One region of the Streptococcus sp. 544 genome, then DNA from elsewhere that is predicted to be linked to it. Evidence: predicted binding sites of a transcription regulator. Region 1 holds the regulator's gene; the other holds the start of a gene.
The links. The regulator Rex, encoded in region 1, represses fermentation and respiration genes when NADH is low (regulators of the CRP and FNR family bind a similar motif). The targets are predictions, from matches to a motif close to TTGTGAANTANTTCACAA.

Region 1 (8,975 bases):
CAGATGTTGTTGTCGTTAGCCCTAAAAATTCAGGTGTAAAACGTGCTCGTAGCCTGGCTGAATATCTTGATGCTCCTATCGCCATTATCGACTACCCTCAGGATGATGCAACTCGCAACGAAGGTTATATTATCGGTGATGTTGAAGGTAAACAAGCCATCTTGATTGATGATATTCTTAATACAGGACGTACCTTCTCTGAAGCTGCTAAAATCGTTGAACGTGAAGGAGCTACAGAAATTTATGCTGTTTCTAGCCACGGTCTCTTCGTTGAAGGAGCTGCTGAACTTCTTGACAATACTAAGATTAAAGAAATTCTTGTGACTGATTCAGTAGCAACAAAAGAAAAAACTCCTAAAAACGTATGCTACATCACTGCTAGTGAGTTAATTGGTGACGCTATCGTACGTATCCACGAAAGAAAACCAGTCAGCCCACTCTTTGCTTACAACAAAAAGAAATAAGGTGATTCTTTGATTTATTTGGACAATGCTGCAACGACTCCTATGTCAGCAGTTGCTATTTCAGCTATGACCAAGGTTTTACAAGAAACCCATGGCAATCCTTCTAGTATTCATGGACATGGTCGTCAAGCTGGCAAACTCTTGCGAGAAGCCCGTCAGGAACTAGCTCAGTTACTGGGGACAAAACCTCAACATATCTTTTTCACTTCTGGTGGGACTGAAGGCAACAATACTGCTATCATTGGCTACTGCCTTCGTCACCAAGAACAAGGAAAACATATCATCACAACTGCCATTGAGCACCATGCTGTCCTTGAAACCATTGATTACTTGGTTCAGCACTTTGGGTTTGAAGCAACCATTATCCAGCCAGAAAATCAGGAAATCACTGCCCAGCAAATTCAAGAGGCCTTACGTGACGATACGATTTTGGTTTCTACCATGTTTGCTAATAATGAGACAGGAAACCTACTTCCCATTGCTGAAATTGGCCAAATACTCAAGCAACACCCTGCTGCCTATCATGTTGATGCAGTTCAGGTTATTGGTAAAATCCCTATACATCCAGAAGAATTGGGCATTGATTTTCTCACTGCTTCTGCCCACAAGTTCCATGGCCCTAAGGGAATCGGCTTTCTCTACGCATCTAGCATGGACTTTGATTCTTATCTACATGGCGGAGACCAAGAACAGAAAAAACGTGCAGGGACTGAAAATCTAGCTGCCATCGTGGGTATGGTTGCAGCCCTAAAAGAAGACCTCGAAAAACAAGAAGAACATTTTCAACATGTACAAAATCTAGAGACTGCCTTTCTGGCAGAGCTAGAGGGAATTCAGTATTACCTGAATAGAGGACAACATCATCTTCCTTATGTTCTCAATATTGGATTTCCTGGCCAGAAAAATGACCTCTTACTCCTTCGTCTAGATTTGGCTGGAATTTCTATCTCTACTGGTTCAGCCTGTACTGCGGGCATTGTACAATCCAGCCATGTTCTCGAAGCCATGTACGGGGCAAATTCAGAACGCTTGAAAGAATCCGTTCGCATCAGTTTGTCGTCAGAAAATACTGTTGAAGACCTACATACCCTCGCAAAAACCTTAAAAGAAATTATCGGAGGTTAGCCATATGGCATTTGAAAAAACCATTCTGTTAAAAAATTGTCGTTACGACTACACTCTTAGCCCTTCTGTTAAAAAATTCACCCTTAAGGACAACACCTTTTTTGAGACTAAGGTTGGTAACTATGAATTGACTCGCCTACTTGAAAAAGTGCCAAACAGCGGTGAAGGCTTCCAACTCAAAATCATCATTAACAAGGAACTTACAGGTGCTAAAATCAATATCACTGACAAGTTTGGCCTTCGTCTAGTTGATATTTTCAAATCAGAAGATCACCACATTCATCAGGAAAAATTCTATTTCCTCATGGATAGCTTAGTAGAACGTGGTGTCTTTACAAAATCGGAAAGATAGAGCCAAAATGTTTGAACTGACCTATAAGGACAGCTATCATGTAGAGCGTACACTCAAGTATGAAGATTATGAGGCTCTCATGCTAGCTTTGTCAGGATGTGTGACTCTACCAGATACACTTTATGTGACTTCTTTGACTTTTAAGGGCCAGGAAGTTTATCAGGGTCTGGTCGGAGACCTCTACCGTTTTCTATCACATGCAGATTTTTTACATCAAAACTAAGATTTTTCTTAGTTTTTTCTTGTTTTTGTTGATTTTTTCACAATGTTTCTATAAAATAGAAGAATAGAAAGGTTGTGATTTTGTGAAAGATAAACAGTCTGCTATTCCAAAAGCTACAGCAAAAAGACTCTCTCTCTACTATCGAATTTTTAAGAGATTTCATGCAGAAAAGATTGAACGTGCCAACTCTAAGCAAATTGCAGAGGCTATCGGTATTGATTCAGCGACCGTACGTCGTGATTTTTCCTATTTTGGTGAACTAGGTCGTCGTGGTTTTGGCTATGATGTCAAAAAACTGATGACGTTTTTTGCCGATTTGCTTAATGATAACTCCATCACCAATGTCATGCTGGTTGGTATTGGAAATATGGGCCATGCCCTTCTCCACTACCGCTTTCATGAGCGTAACAAGATGAAGATTATCATGGCCTTTGACCTAGATGACCATCCTGAAGTCGGTAGCCAAACTCCTGATGGAATTCCCATTTACGGAATTTCTCAAATCAAGGATAAAATCAAGGATGCTGATGTGAAGACTGCTATCCTGACAGTTCCCAGCGTCAAGTCACAAGAGGTTGCCAATCTCTTGGTAGATGCTGGCGTGAAAGGAATTCTCAGTTTTTCACCAGTCCATCTGCATTTACCAAAAGACGTGGTCGTTCAGTATGTCGATTTGACAAGTGAACTCCAAACTCTCCTCTACTTCATGCGAAAAGAGGATTAGAAAGCGAAAATCATTTTATGAAAAAACCAGTTATAGGGATTACAGGAAACGAAAAAACTCATCCAGATGATGACATCATGATGAGCTACGCAGCAAAAGGCTTTGTTGAAGGCGTTAAAGACGCTGGAGGGATTCCCATCATCCTACCGATTGGTGATCAAGAAATGGCTAGCCACTATATCAATTTGATTGACAAGCTCATCTTGACAGGTGGGCAAAATGTTGATCCAAAATTCTATGGTGAACCAAAAACTATTGATAGCGATGACTACCACCTTCAAAGAGATATCTTCGAACTGGCCCTCATCAAGGAAGCTATTAAACAGAAAAAGCCAGTTTTTTCTGTCTGTCGTGGGACTCAGCTTTTTAACGTTGCCATGGGCGGAACTCTGTACCAAGATATCGAAGACCACTGGCAGGATTGTTCTGCCGAATACACAACTCAACGCTTGGTAACAGAACCTGATACTATTCTTCGAGAAATCTATGGAGAAATCTCCCATATCAACTCCTTCCACCATCAGAGTATTAAGGATTTAGCACCTAACTTAAAGATTGCAGCTCATGATCCTAAAGATGGTATCATTGAGGCTGTCATGAGTACGGATGATGTTGCCTTTCTCGGTGTCCAATGGCATCCAGAGTTTCTATTTGAAAATCGTACAAAAGATAAAAACCTCTTTGACTATGTCGTTAATGAACTTTAGATTAAATCCGTCTTTTCACGATAACTAAAGTAACTGGAGTGAGAGACAATCAAATGGTCCAAGAGAACAATCCCCATCAGGTCGCAGGCTTCTTTGACAAGTTTAGTAACATGATCATCATTTCGACTAGGTGCTACCGCTCCTGAAGGATGATTGTGGACCAAGATAAGTGAAGTCGCCATATGCTTGATTGCATAGTGAAGAATCTCTCGCGGTTCAGCGATACTACGAGTTGCAGAACCGATAAAAATGGTCTGTTGATGGATGATTTGATTTTGAGTATTGAGATAGAGCGCCACCAAGTGCTCTTGTTTTTTATGTCCCAACTCCTGTTGCATCTTCTTGGCTAACTTTTGACTGCTGAGAATACTTTCCATCTCAAGGGTTTCGTGTTTGTGAATACGATGCCCCAGTTCAATCATAGCTTGTAACTCTATGGCCTTAACACGGCCGATACCAGACAGACTCTGCAATTCCTGCAGGGTCATTTTTTTCAAATCCGTTAGCCTTGAAAGGTTGTTCAAAACTTTCTGGGCAATTTCAAAAACGCTAGCCTGACGTGTTCCTGTTCTGAGTAAAATAGCTAGCAACTCTTGGTTACTGAGCGCTTCCACTCCTTCTTGAGCCAGTCTTTCTCTTGGTAATAATGAATCTTCTTGGAATGAAATACTGTACATAAAAATCCTCCTCACTTTATTATTCGTGAGAAGGATGAAAAATTAGATTTTTTTCTCAATTGGGGCTACACTAGCTAAAAGTTTTTTCAAACCTACTTCTGGGAAATTGATTTTCAATTCCTGCGTAGCACCACTACCTGAAACTTCCAGAACAGTTCCCTCTCCCCATTTCTTGTGGAGGGCAATGTCACCAATGGACCAATTCGTCTCGCTAGAAGCTGATTTTGCTCCAGCTGTAAATTGACCAAATGGAAGACCGCTTGACTGGATAGTTTTTGGTGCTGCACTGCGTTTACGGTCTTGAAGAGCCTGAGCCAAACTCATACCATGACCGAAGGCAAGACCACCACTGCTATATGATGCCTTAAAGCTTGTATTTGCTGGACGAGCCAGACCTTGATACTCAAGTAAGTCCGAGCTGATTTCGTTAATAAAACGAGTGGGACGGTTGTAGTTGGTACGACCAAAAAGCAGGCGCGAGTTGGCATTTGTCAGATAGAGGATTTTCTCTGCACGCGTGATACCTACATAGGCTAGACGGCGCTCTTCTTCCAATTCATCTTGATCTTCAGCTGCACGACTAAGTGGGAAGACATTTTCTTCCATCCCAATCAAAAAGACAACTGGAAACTCGAGACCTTTGGCAGCATGCAGGGTCATCAGGGTCACTTCTGATGTCTCCTGACTACCTGAATCTGTATCCGCAATCAAGGCTAAATCATTTAAGAAACGACTCAGCTTGTCCAGACCAGTTTCCTCTTCTGACCCATCAGAGGTGTCATCAAAGTTTTTCGTCACAGAAAGAAACTCTTCGATATTTTCAACTCGAGCCTTGCTTTCTAAGGTTGCTTGAGCATTAAGGATATCAACGTACCCTGTTTTTTCTAGAACTGCCTCAACCAACTCAGTAATGCTTAACTGGTCCAGTTGATCCCGCAAATCCAAAATCATATTTGCAAAATCCCAAATTGACTGGGCTGCTTTACCCTTGATACCAGACAACATAATATTGGCTGAAGCATCTAGCATAGACATGTCTTGCATATTGGCAAAGTCACGGATTTTCTCAACTGTACCTGGACCAATTCCACGTTTCGGTTCGTTGATAATACGCTCAAAACTAATATTATCACTCAAATTAGCAATGAGGTTGAGGTAAGCGATAATATCTCGGATTTCCTTACGGCTGTAGAACTTGGTTCCTCCGACCATGGTATAAGGAATATTGGACTTGAGCAGGGCTTCCTCAATAGTACGGGACTGCGCATTAGTCCGATAGAGAACTGCAAAATCCTTGTGAAGGAAGTTTTGACTCCGACCAAGTTCATCGATGGTTTTGGCTACAAATACAGCCTCATCTAGTTCATCATTGGCACGATAGTAAACGATTTGCTCCCCATCAGCATTTTGAGTCCAGAGATTCTTAGGACGACGGTTTTTATTGTTTTTAATGACCTCGTTGGCCGCTTGGAGAATGGTTTTGGTGGAACGATAATTCTCCTCCAACAAAACTACCTTGGCTTGAGGATAATCCTTTTCAAAATCCAAGATGTTCTGCATATCAGCACCACGCCAGCCGTAGATAGACTGATCCGCATCCCCAACCACACAGATATTTTTAAAGCGAGACGCTAAGAGTTTGACTAGTTGGTACTGGGCATGGTTGGTATCTTGGTACTCATCAACGTGGATGTATTGGAATTTCTGTTGATAGTAAGTCAAAACATCAGGATTTTGATCAAAGAGACGCAGGGTCAGCATAATCAAATCATCAAAGTCAACCGACTCCGACTGACGAAGCTCTTTTTGATAAGCAGTGTAACACTGGGACACGATTTGCGTATACATATCGCCAGCTTGAGCAGTATAGGCAACATCATCAATCAAATCATTCTTAGCATTGGAAATGGTCCCCAAAATAGTTCGTTCATTCCATTTTTTAGGATCCAAGTTCAACTGCTTGAGAATGCGTTTCATGAGAGTTCGCTGCTCCCCTGGATCTACAATAGTAAAATTGCGGTTGTAGCCAATATGATCCGCATCGCGACGCAAAATACGCACACACATGGAGTGGAAGGTCGCAATCAGACAGTCCTGAGTGGCTGGATTAAGGTTATAAGCACGCTCTTTCATCTCACGCGCAGCCTTATTAGTAAAGGTAATGGCCAAGATATTCCACGGATTGATCAGCTTTTCATCAATCAGATAAGCAATACGGTGGGTCAAAACTCGGGTCTTTCCAGAGCCAGCCCCCGCCATAATCAACAAGGGACCTTCTGTCGTTTGCACCGCCTCAGCCTGACGGTCATTCATTCCATTCAATAATGCGTTCATCTTCTCTTCCTTACTCTTGAAGTCAATATTTCTATTATATCAGAATTCAGGGAAAATAGAAACTTTACGGGGAGTAGCAAAATATAGTGGATTGAAACTAGAATACTACACTGTAGGTTTCTAAAACACTCAACTCTTTCATTCAATTTTTTCATAAACTAGCTCAATACTTCAATATGAAAAAGGTAAATTTAAGATTGGCAATACGAACGTTAAACAGAATTTCATTGCTCTTTTTAGAATCAAAACGACAATATTGTGGAACCTCTACAGAAACAATAGATTGCGACACTAAAATATTCTCCCCTAGTTTTGCTTTACTAATAGTATATAGGAGGAGAGCCCTGAATCCTAGATCCTCTGTTATAATGTCGTTACAAACAAAGTTGAAGAAAATCTTAAAATCAGAAAAACGCATTATACCAGGCATTAAAAGCTTGATACAATACGTTTTATTATAAAAAGATCTACTGGATTTTTTATCAAAATAAACTTCCAGTAGTCTTTTCACTTTTTATTAATAAGTTCCTTCTTCACCTTGACTAGTCAAGATAACAGGACCATCTTTCGTAATGACAAATTGGTGTTCATATTGACAAGATAGTCCACCGTCAATGGTCTTATGCGCCCAGCCGGTCTTCATATCTGTATCAATTTCCCAGTCACCTGTATTGATCATTGGTTCAATAGTCAAGACCATTCCTTCACGAAGACGGAGTCCTCGACCTGCAATACCATAGTTAGGAACCATTGGTTCTTCGTGCATAGTTGGGCCAACACCATGACCAACCAAATCACGCACTACACCGTAACCACGACTTTCAGCATATTCTTGAATAGCCGCTCCAATATCACCGATACGGTTTCCAACAACAGCTTGCTCAATCCCCTTGTACATAGCTTCTTTGGTTACATCCATCAAATTTTTGACTTCTTCGGACGGTGTACCTACAGCATAAGCCCAACAAGAGTCTGCCAGACCACCAGAATAGCTCTGAGTGTATTTTTTCATTTGCTCAACATTGTTGAAGTTTAATTTTGAGACATTCAAATCAGATTTAGCAATTGGGCCTCCCAAAACCATATCAACTTTGAGCAAATCACCATCTTTCAAGATATAGTGACGAGGGAAAGCGTGAGCTACTTCATCGTTAAGAGAGCAACAGGTAGCATAAGGATAGTCCATCATTGCACCGTCAACCCCAATCTGAAGCGGAAGGAAATTTTCTTCCTTACAACGACGGCGGACATACTCTTCAACTTCCCACATATCTACGCCAGGCTTAATCAAATCACGTAAGCCGATATGAATACTTGCTAGAAAATCACCGGCCTTATCCATAGCTTCGATTTCACGAGCTGATTTTAATGTTATCATTTTTTCTCCTAGTTTCTAATTAATTTTAACGGTTACATTTGCTTTTGAAACAATCTGGTGACCATGATAAATATCGTAGTCAATAATAGCTGATCGTCTCGTATGATGAATAATCCGTGCTTGAATGCGCAGTATATCATCTATCTGAACAGCCTGCAAAAAGTAGATCAGCATTTGCTCGATAATGAGATTGCGGCCACTATTCACAACCAAATCTTGGGTCATGTGAGTCAGTATCTCCGCCAATACACCGTTAGCTAAAACACCGTTTTTCTCAAGCATAAAGGGTTCCACTGTAATCACTACTTCATCATGGTGATAAGAAAGTTTTTGTCCAATCTGCTCAGAAAAAGTCGGTAGAGCCGAAACTTGGGAACGGCTCATCTTCTCCATGACATCTCGTCGTGTCACAACTCCAAGCAAGGTTTGATTATTCCGAACAACTGGTACCATTTCAAAGTCTTCAGCAATCATCCGTTGACTAACATTGGCAATATTTGTCGATAATCCAACTAAAAATAGACTACGCGACATAACCTTGTCAATTGTGGTACTTGGTGACTTATCGCCCGCATCTCTCATAGTTACAACTCCAACGACAACCTGATGTTGGTTAATAACTGGAAAACGACTGCTTCGATTCTTACGAACTAAGTCCAAATAATCTTTAACAGTGTCTGTCTCTCTCAGAAAACCATACTCATGACTTGGATGATAAAGCTTCTCAACAGTTAAAATATCCGTTTTGATTTGGACATTTGACAAGGCTTTATTGATCATGGTCGCGACAGTGAAAGTATCATGCTTGCTTCTCAGAACAGGAATCCCTTTTTGATTGGCCAGTTTAAGTACATCATCATGAACCTGAAATCCCCCTGTAACCAGAACGGCATTTTCATTTTCCAAGGCTAGCAACTGAATACGGGTTCGGTCTCCGACAATCAAGAGCCCCCCATCGTGAAGGTAGGACAGGATATTTTGTTCAGTCATG
Region 2 (8,975 bases), on a different contig from region 1:
AATATCCAGGTCGAGATATGGAAAGCAGAACCAAGCTAGAGCAAGAAATGCGTAAAGTCTTTAAAGAAATGGGTGTCAGACAGTCAGATTCACTTTGGCCGATTTTGATTCAGATGCCGGTTATTTTGGCCTTGTTCCAAGCTCTATCAAGGGTTGACTTTTTGAAGACAGGTCATTTCTTATGGATTAACCTTGGTGGTGTAGATACAACCCTTGTTCTCCCGATTTTAGCAGCAGTATTTACCTTTTTAAGTACTTGGCTGTCCAACAAAGCCTTGTCTGAGCGTAATGGGGCTACAACTGCGATGATGTATGGGATTCCAGTCTTGATCTTTGTTTTTGGAGTCTATGCTCCGAGCGGAGTCGCTCTCTACTGGGCAGTGTCCAATGCTTACCAAGTCTTGCAAACCTATTTCTTGAACAATCCATTCAAGATTATCGCAGAACGTGAGGCGGTAGTACAGGCACAGAAAGATTTGGAAAATAGAAAAAGAAAAGCCAAGAAAAAGGCTCAGAAAACGAAATAATAAGGAGGAATCTGGTAATGGTAGTATTTACAGGTTCAACTGTTGAAGAAGCAATCCAAAAAGGATTGAAAGAATTAGATATTCCAAGGAAGAAGGCACATATTAAAGTCATTTCTCGTGAGAAAAAAGGCTTTCTTGGTTTATTTGGTAAAAAACCAGCCCAGGTTGACATTGAAGCGATTAGTGAAACGACAGTTGTCAAAGCAAACCAACAGGCAGTAAAAGGCGTTCCGAAAAAAATCAATGATTTGAACGAGCCTGTGAAGACGGTGAGTGAAGCAACTGTTGATTTGGGTCATGTTGTAGAAGCAATTAAAAAGATTGAAGAGGAAGGCCAAGGTATTTCTGATGAAGTCAAGGCTGAAATCTTAAAACATGAAAGACATGCCAGCACTATCTTAGAAGAAACTGGTCACATTGAGATTTTAAATGAATTACAACTTGAAGAAACTGACCTCGAAGAAGTAGTAGAAACTCCTAATATTGAAATCCAAGCTGAGCAAACTGAAAGTCAAGAACTAGAAGACTTGGGCTTGAAAGTTGAACCTAGCTTTGATATTGAACAAGTAGCTACGGAAGTAACGACTTATGTTCAAACAATTATTGATGATATGGATGTTGAGGCCACGCTTTCAAATGATTATAACCGTCGTAGCATCAATTTGCAAATTGATACTAACGAACCAGGTCGTATTATCGGCTACCATGGTAAAGTCTTGAAGGCCTTGCAACTGTTGGCTCAAAATTATCTTTACAACCGCTATTCAAGAACCTTCTACATTACAATCAATGTCAATGATTATGTCGAACACCGTGCAGAAGTCTTGCAGACCTATGCGCAAAAATTGGCGACTCGTGTTTTAGAAGAAGGGCGCAGTCATCAGACAGATCCAATGTCGAATAGCGAACGCAAGATTATTCATCGTATTATTTCACGTATGGATGGCGTGACGAGTTACTCTGAGGGTGATGAGCCAAATCGTTATGTCGTTGTAGATACAGAATAAGTAAAATCAGGGTTATCCTGATTTTTTGCTAGCTAGAGGAGATTAAACTAATGTTGAATAAGATAAGAGACTATCTAGACTTTGCAGGTTTGCAGTACCGTAATCCAGATAAAGCTGGGGAAGAACGAGAGAAAATGCTGGAATTCCGTCATAAAGGCCAAGAGGCTCGAAAGGCTTTTACAGAACTGACTAAAGCATTTCAAACCAGTCATCCAGAATGGCAACTCCAACAGACTAGCCAGTGGATGAATCAGGCCCAGCGTTTGAGACCACATTTTTGGGTTTATCTACAACGTGAGGGGAAAGTGACTGAACCTATGCTAGCCTTACGTTTGTACGGGAATCCTTCTGATTTTGGTATTTCCTTAGAAGTCAGTTTCATCGAGCGCAAGAAAGATGAGCAAACTCTAGGTAAGCAGGTCAAAGTTTTAGAAATTCCAACCGTTGAAGGGATTTATTATCTAGTCTACTCTGATGATCAAAGTCAACGGTGGGATGCGAACGAAGAAAATCGTCAAATTTTAAGAAATAAACTATCCAATCAGGAAGTCCGAAAAGTTTTAGTGAAGATAGATGTTTCTATCATAGAAAATCAATCATTAGAAGTGATTTTAGAAAAATTAGAAGAAGCTTATGATCGCTTGTTTCCTTACTATCAGGCGACCAGAGAGTAGAAAATAGATGACTTATCTAGCGTCGAATTGTTTAATTGCTATTCTATGTATTTTTTCATATAATAGTAAAATAGAATGTGTGATCTAATAATCACCTCAAATAGAAAGGAAATTCTATGTCAAATCTATCTGTTAATGCAATTCGTTTCCTAGGTATTGACGCCATCAATAAAGCCAACTCAGGTCACCCAGGTGTGGTTATGGGAGCGGCTCCGATGGCTTACAGCCTCTTTACAAAACAACTTCGTATCAATCCAGCTAAACCAAACTGGATTAACCGCGACCGCTTTATTCTTTCAGCAGGCCATGGTTCAATGCTTCTTTATGCCCTTCTTCACCTTTCTGGTTTTGAAGATGTCAGTATGGATGAGATCAAGAGCTTCCGTCAATGGGGTTCAAAAACACCAGGTCACCCAGAATTTGGTCATACAGCAGGGATTGATGCTACGACAGGTCCTCTAGGTCAAGGGATTTCAACTGCCACTGGTTTTGCCCAAGCAGAACGTTTCTTGGCAGCCAAATATAACCGTGAAGGCTACAATATCTTTGACCACTATACTTATGTTATCTGTGGAGACGGAGACTTGATGGAAGGTGTTTCAAGTGAGGCAGCTTCATACGCAGGTTTGCAAAAACTGGACAAGTTGGTTGTTCTTTACGATTCAAATGACATCAACTTGGATGGTGAGACAAAGGATTCATTTACAGAGAGTGTTCGTGACCGTTACAATGCCTACGGTTGGCATACAGCCTTGGTTGAAGATGGAACAGACTTAGAAGCAATCCATGCTGCTATCGAGACAGCTAAGGCTTCAGGCAAGCCATCTTTGATTGAAGTGAAAACTGTTATTGGATACGGTTCTCCAAATAAACAAGGAACTAATGCCGTACACGGTGCTCCTCTTGGAGCAGATGAAACTGCAGCAACTCGTCAAGCTCTCGGTTGGGACTACGATCCGTTTGAAATCCCAGAACAAGTATATGCTGATTTCAAAGAACATGTTGCAGACCGTGGCGCATCAGCTTATGAAGCTTGGGTAAAATTAGTTGCTGATTATAAAGAAGCTCATCCAGAACTGGCAGCAGAAGTAGAAGCCATTATTGATGGACATGATCCAGTTGAAGTGACTCCAGCAGACTTCCCAGCTTTAGAAAATGGCTTCTCTCAAGCAACTCGTAATTCAAGCCAAGATGCCTTGAATGTAGTGGCAGCTAAGTTACCAACTTTCTTGGGTGGTTCAGCTGACCTAGCTCACTCAAACATGACTTATATCAAGACTGATGGACTTCAAGATGATGCCAATCGCTTGAACCGCAACATTCAGTTTGGTGTTCGTGAATTTGCAATGGGAACGATCTTGAACGGGATGGCTCTTCATGGTGGACTTCGTGTATACGGTGGAACTTTCTTCGTCTTCTCTGACTATGTGAAGGCAGCTGTCCGCTTGTCAGCCTTGCAAGGTCTTCCTGTGACTTATGTCTTTACTCACGATTCAATTGCAGTTGGGGAAGATGGTCCAACGCACGAACCAGTTGAGCATTTAGCAGGTCTTCGTGCTATGCCAAATCTAAATGTTTTCCGTCCAGCAGATGCGCGTGAAACTCAAGCAGCTTGGTATCTTGCAGTGACAAGTGAGAAAACGCCAACTGCCCTTGTCTTGACACGTCAAAACTTGACTGTCGAAGAAGGAACGGACTTCGACAAGGTTGCTAAAGGTGCCTATGTTGTCTATGAAAATGCATCCGACTTTGATACTATCTTGATTGCAACAGGTTCAGAGGTCAATCTTGCTGTCTCGGCTGCCAAAGAATTGGCTAGTCAAGGAGCAAAAGTCCGCGTAGTCAGCATGCCATCTACAGATGTCTTTGATAAACAAGATGCAGCATACAAGGAAGAAATTCTTCCAAATGCAGTTCGCCGTCGTGTTGCAGTCGAAATGGGTGCAACTCAAAACTGGTACAAATATGTTGGTCTCGATGGTGCTGTTCTCGGTATTGATACCTTCGGAGCCTCTGCTCCAGCACCAAAAGTATTGGCAGAATATGGCTTTACTGTAGAAAATCTTGTAAAAGTCGTTCAAAACTTGAAATAATCCTAAAAATCAGGGCGCAGGCTCTGATTTTTCTTACTAGAAAAGCAAGGTACAATCTTGTAAAAGTAGCTGAAATTTGATATAGTAGTCCTATGTAAAAGACAAAGGAGAATATAATGGAATCACAATATACATTTTTAATCATTCTTGTGGCTATGGTTGGCTTGATGTTCTTTACGCAACGCTCTCAAAAGAAACAAGCACAAAAACGTATGGAAAGTTTAAACAAACTGCAAAAAGGCTATGAAGTTATTACAATCGGTGGACTTTACGGAACAGTCGATGAAGTAGATACGGAGAAGAGAACGATTGTTCTTGATGTAGATGGAGTTTACTTGACTTTTGAATTAGCTGCTATCAAGACAGTATTACCGCTGAAAGAAACAGCTTCACTCGAAGGCGCAATTGAAAAATAAGACGGGATTACTAACTCCCGTTTTTCTATAGAAGAAAGGAAATGGGATGAAAAAACTAGTCTTTGTCTGTCTGGGAAATATTTGCCGTAGCCCTATGGCTGAGTTTGTTATGAAATCAATGACAGATAACTACGAAATCCAAAGTCGAGCGACTTCCTCTTGGGAACATGGTAATCCGATTCATAAGGGCACTCAAGGGATTTTTCAACAGTATCAGATTCTGTATGACAAGAACAAAACATCGCTTCAGATTAGTAAGGAAGATTTTGAAGACTTTGATTATATTATCGGAATGGATGCTTCAAATGTTTCTGACTTACGTCAGATGTGTCCAGCAGACTGTCAAGATAAGATTTACTCATTCGCATCAGAAAGTGTTCCAGACCCTTGGTATACAGGAGATTTTGAGGAAACCTATCGACGTGTTCAAGAGGGTTGTCAAACTTGGCTAGAACGTTTAGAAAAGGAGAGTGAAGATGGAAAATCTTAAGAATTTTTACGAAAAGTACCGTGTCTATCTGACTCGTCCACGTTTAGAGCTTTTAGCAGTAGTTGTCATTGTTTTCTGTGCTCTACTCGTCTTTTTTCTAAATATTCCTGGAAAAGGTGTTTTAAAGCTTGATAATGGAACCATTGTTTACGACGGCAGTCTTGTACGTGGTAAAATGAATGGACAAGGTACCATTACTTTCCAAAATGGAGACCAATATACAGGTGGTTTCAACAATGGAGCCTTCAACGGAAAAGGTACCTTTCAATCCAAAGAAGGCTGGACCTACGAAGGTGATTTTGTAAATGGTCAAGCTGAAGGAAAAGGAAAACTAACAACAGAACAAGAAGTCGTTTATGAAGGGACTTTTAAACAAGGCGTTTTTCAACAAAAATAAAGCCTCCTTATCAAAGGAGGTATTGTTAGAATGTTTAAGTAAGCGCTTACCTGCAAATCCCTTTCTTTCCAAGATTCTCTTCCAAATGAGTTTGTGAAATAAAAAATATTTGAAATAAATTTCACAAACTTTAAAGAAAAAGCTTGCTAAGAAAAGAAAATGACAAACATTTCACAAGGTGCTAAAAATTCTTTGTGAAATGTTTATGAAATTGTTTACAAAGTTGAAATAATGCGTTATAATAAACTTGTGAAAAAATTAACAAAGGATGTCAATCCTTGAAAGCTATGGAGGAAAATATGGCTGATAAAAAAACTGTGACACCAGAGGAAAAGAAACTCGCTGCTGAAAAGCATGTCGACGGCTTGGTGCAAAAAGCTCTAGTTGCCCTTGAGGAAATGCGTAAATTGGATCAAGAGCAAGTTGACTACATCGTAGCTAAAGCGTCAGTGGCAGCTTTGGATGCCCACGGAGAATTGGCTTTACATGCCTTTGAAGAAACAGGACGTGGTGTATTCGAAGATAAGGCAACTAAGAACTTGTTTGCTTGTGAACACGTAGTAAACAACATGCGCCACACTAAAACAGTTGGTGTTATTGAAGAAGACGATGTAACAGGATTGACCCTGATTGCTGAACCAGTTGGTGTTGTTTGTGGTATCACTCCAACAACAAACCCAACATCAACAGCAATCTTCAAATCATTGATTTCATTGAAGACACGTAACCCAATCGTCTTTGCCTTCCATCCATCAGCACAAGAATCATCTGCTCATGCAGCTCGTATCGTCCGCGATGCAGCTATCGCAGCTGGTGCTCCTGAAAACTGTGTGCAATGGATTACTCAACCATCTATGGAAGCAACAAGTGCCCTTATGAACCACGAAGGCGTTGCGACAATTCTTGCAACTGGTGGTAATGCCATGGTTAAAGCCGCATACTCATGTGGTAAACCAGCTCTTGGGGTAGGTGCCGGAAACGTTCCAGCTTATGTTGAAAAATCAGCAAACATCCGTCAAGCAGCACACGATATCGTCATGTCTAAATCATTTGATAACGGTATGGTCTGTGCCTCAGAGCAAGCGGTTATCATTGACAAAGAAATTTACGATGAATTTGTAGCAGAGTTCAAATCTTACCACACTTACTTTGTAAACAAAAAAGAAAAAGCTCTTCTTGAAGAATTCTGCTTCGGCGTGAAAGCAAACAGCAAAAACTGTGCTGGTGCAAAATTGAACGCTGACATCGTTGGTAAACCGGCAACCTGGATTGCAGAACAAGCAGGATTTACAGTTCCAGAAGGAACAAACATTCTTGCTGCAGAATGTAAAGAAGTTGGTGAAAATGAGCCATTGACTCGTGAAAAATTGTCACCAGTTATCGCAGTTTTGAAATCTGAAAGCCGTGAAGATGGTATTACTAAGGCTCGTCAAATGGTTGAATTTAACGGTCTTGGCCACTCAGCAGCCATCCACACAGCTGACGAAGAATTGACTAAAGAATTTGGTAAAGCTGTTAAAGCTATTCGTGTTATCTGTAACTCACCTTCTACTTTCGGTGGTATCGGGGACGTTTACAATGCCTTCTTGCCATCATTGACACTTGGATGTGGTTCTTACGGACGCAACTCAGTTGGGGATAACGTTAGTGCCATTAACCTCTTGAATATCAAAAAAGTCGGAAGACGGAGAAATAACATGCAATGGATGAAACTTCCTTCAAAAACATACTTTGAACGTGATTCAATTCAATACCTTCAAAAATGTCGTGACGTTGAACGTGTCATGATCGTTACTGACCATGCCATGGTAGAGCTTGGCTTCCTTGATCGTATCATCGAACAACTTGACCTTCGTCGCAATAAGGTTGTTTACCAAATCTTTGCTGATGTAGAACCAGATCCAGATATCACAACTGTAAACCGTGGTACTGAGATTATGCGTGCCTTCAAACCAGATACAATCATCGCTCTCGGTGGTGGATCTCCAATGGATGCTGCTAAAGTAATGTGGCTCTTCTACGAACAACCAGAAGTAGACTTCCGTGACCTTGTACAAAAATTCATGGATATCCGTAAACGTGCCTTCAAATTCCCATTGCTTGGTAAGAAGACTAAATTCATCGCAATCCCAACAACATCTGGTACAGGATCTGAAGTAACACCATTTGCCGTTATCTCTGATAAAGCAAACAACCGTAAATACCCAATCGCTGACTACTCATTGACACCAACTGTGGCAATCGTAGACCCTGCCTTGGTATTGACAGTTCCTGGATTTGTTGCTGCGGATACTGGTATGGACGTATTGACTCACGCGACTGAAGCTTACGTATCACAAATGGCTAGCGACTACACTGATGGTCTTGCACTTCAAGCCATCAAACTTGTATTCGAAAACCTTGAAAGCTCAGTTAAGAATGCAGACTTCCACTCACGTGAGAAAATGCATAACGCTTCAACAATCGCTGGTATGGCCTTTGCCAATGCCTTCCTAGGTATTTCTCACTCAATGGCCCATAAGATTGGTGCGCAATTCCACACAATCCACGGTCGTACTAATGCTATCTTGCTTCCATACGTCATCCGCTACAACGGTACACGTCCAGCTAAGACAGCAACATGGCCTAAGTACAACTACTACCGTGCAGATGAAAAATATCAAGATATCGCACGCATGCTTGGACTTCCAGCTTCTACTCCAGAAGAAGGTGTGGAATCTTATGCAAAAGCTGTCTACGAACTTGGTGAGCGCGTAGGTATCCAAATGAACTTCAAAGCACAAGGAATCGATGAAAAAGAATGGAAAGAACATTCACGTGAATTAGCCTTCCTTGCTTACGAAGACCAATGTTCACCAGCTAACCCACGCCTTCCAATGGTTGACCATATGCAAGAAATCATCGAAGATTCTTACTATGGTTACAAAGAAAGACCAGGACGTCGTAAATAATTGTTATCAGCCTAGAGGCAGGAATTTCCTGTCTCTTTTTTGTCGTTTTCACCAAACTATGATAGAATATAAAAAATTATATTTTTAAAATATAGGAGAAAGTCGAAGGAATGAACAGTTTTGGTGAAAAAGTAAGAGGTTTAAGAGAGGAAAAAGGGCTTAGTCGCCCAGTATTTTGCGGGGATGAGTCTGAATTATCAGTCCGTCAACTGGTGCGGATAGAAAAAGGAGAATTTCGCCCGACTATAAAAACACTAGAATATATTGCAGAACGATTAGAAATTCCGTCCTACGTCTTGATGCCAGATTATAAGGAATTACCGAAGCGTTACCAAGAATTAAAGTACTTTCTTTTACATCACCCTGACTACGGAGACAAGGAGTTGCAGGAACAGAAGGAAGAATATTTTGATGAGATTT

Region 2: a site for Rex is predicted at 5,852-5,869, ahead of adhE (bifunctional acetaldehyde-CoA/alcohol dehydrogenase). Genes of this name have one in related genera too.

What each region holds. Positions count from the first base shown of each region.
Region 1 is NZ_VMMU01000006.1:386,915-395,889, reverse strand. Features, by position in the region: gene HT728_RS04640 (ribose-phosphate diphosphokinase) at 1-464, shown strand, start outside; gene HT728_RS04635 (cysteine desulfurase family protein) at 474-1,589, shown strand; gene HT728_RS04630 (DUF1831 domain-containing protein) at 1,594-1,941, shown strand; gene HT728_RS04625 (DUF4649 family protein) at 1,949-2,164, shown strand; gene HT728_RS04620 (redox-sensing transcriptional repressor Rex) at 2,247-2,888, shown strand; gene HT728_RS04615 (gamma-glutamyl-gamma-aminobutyrate hydrolase family protein) at 2,906-3,595, shown strand; gene radC (DNA repair protein RadC) at 3,592-4,272, opposite strand; gene pcrA (DNA helicase PcrA) at 4,315-6,606, opposite strand; gene HT728_RS04600 (methionyl aminopeptidase) at 7,124-7,984, opposite strand; gene spxR (CBS-HotDog domain-containing transcription factor SpxR) at 8,000-8,975, opposite strand, start outside.
Region 2 is NZ_VMMU01000025.1:9,547-18,521, reverse strand. Features, by position in the region: gene HT728_RS09130 (membrane protein insertase YidC) at 1-527, shown strand, start outside; gene jag (RNA-binding cell elongation regulator Jag/EloR) at 545-1,534, shown strand; gene HT728_RS09120 (ribonuclease P) at 1,585-2,208, shown strand; gene tkt (transketolase) at 2,325-4,301, shown strand; gene yajC (preprotein translocase subunit YajC) at 4,418-4,717, shown strand; gene HT728_RS09105 (low molecular weight protein-tyrosine-phosphatase) at 4,764-5,207, shown strand; gene HT728_RS09100 (MORN repeat-containing protein) at 5,194-5,604, shown strand; gene adhE (bifunctional acetaldehyde-CoA/alcohol dehydrogenase) at 5,904-8,555, shown strand; gene HT728_RS09090 (XRE family transcriptional regulator) at 8,666-8,975, shown strand, end outside.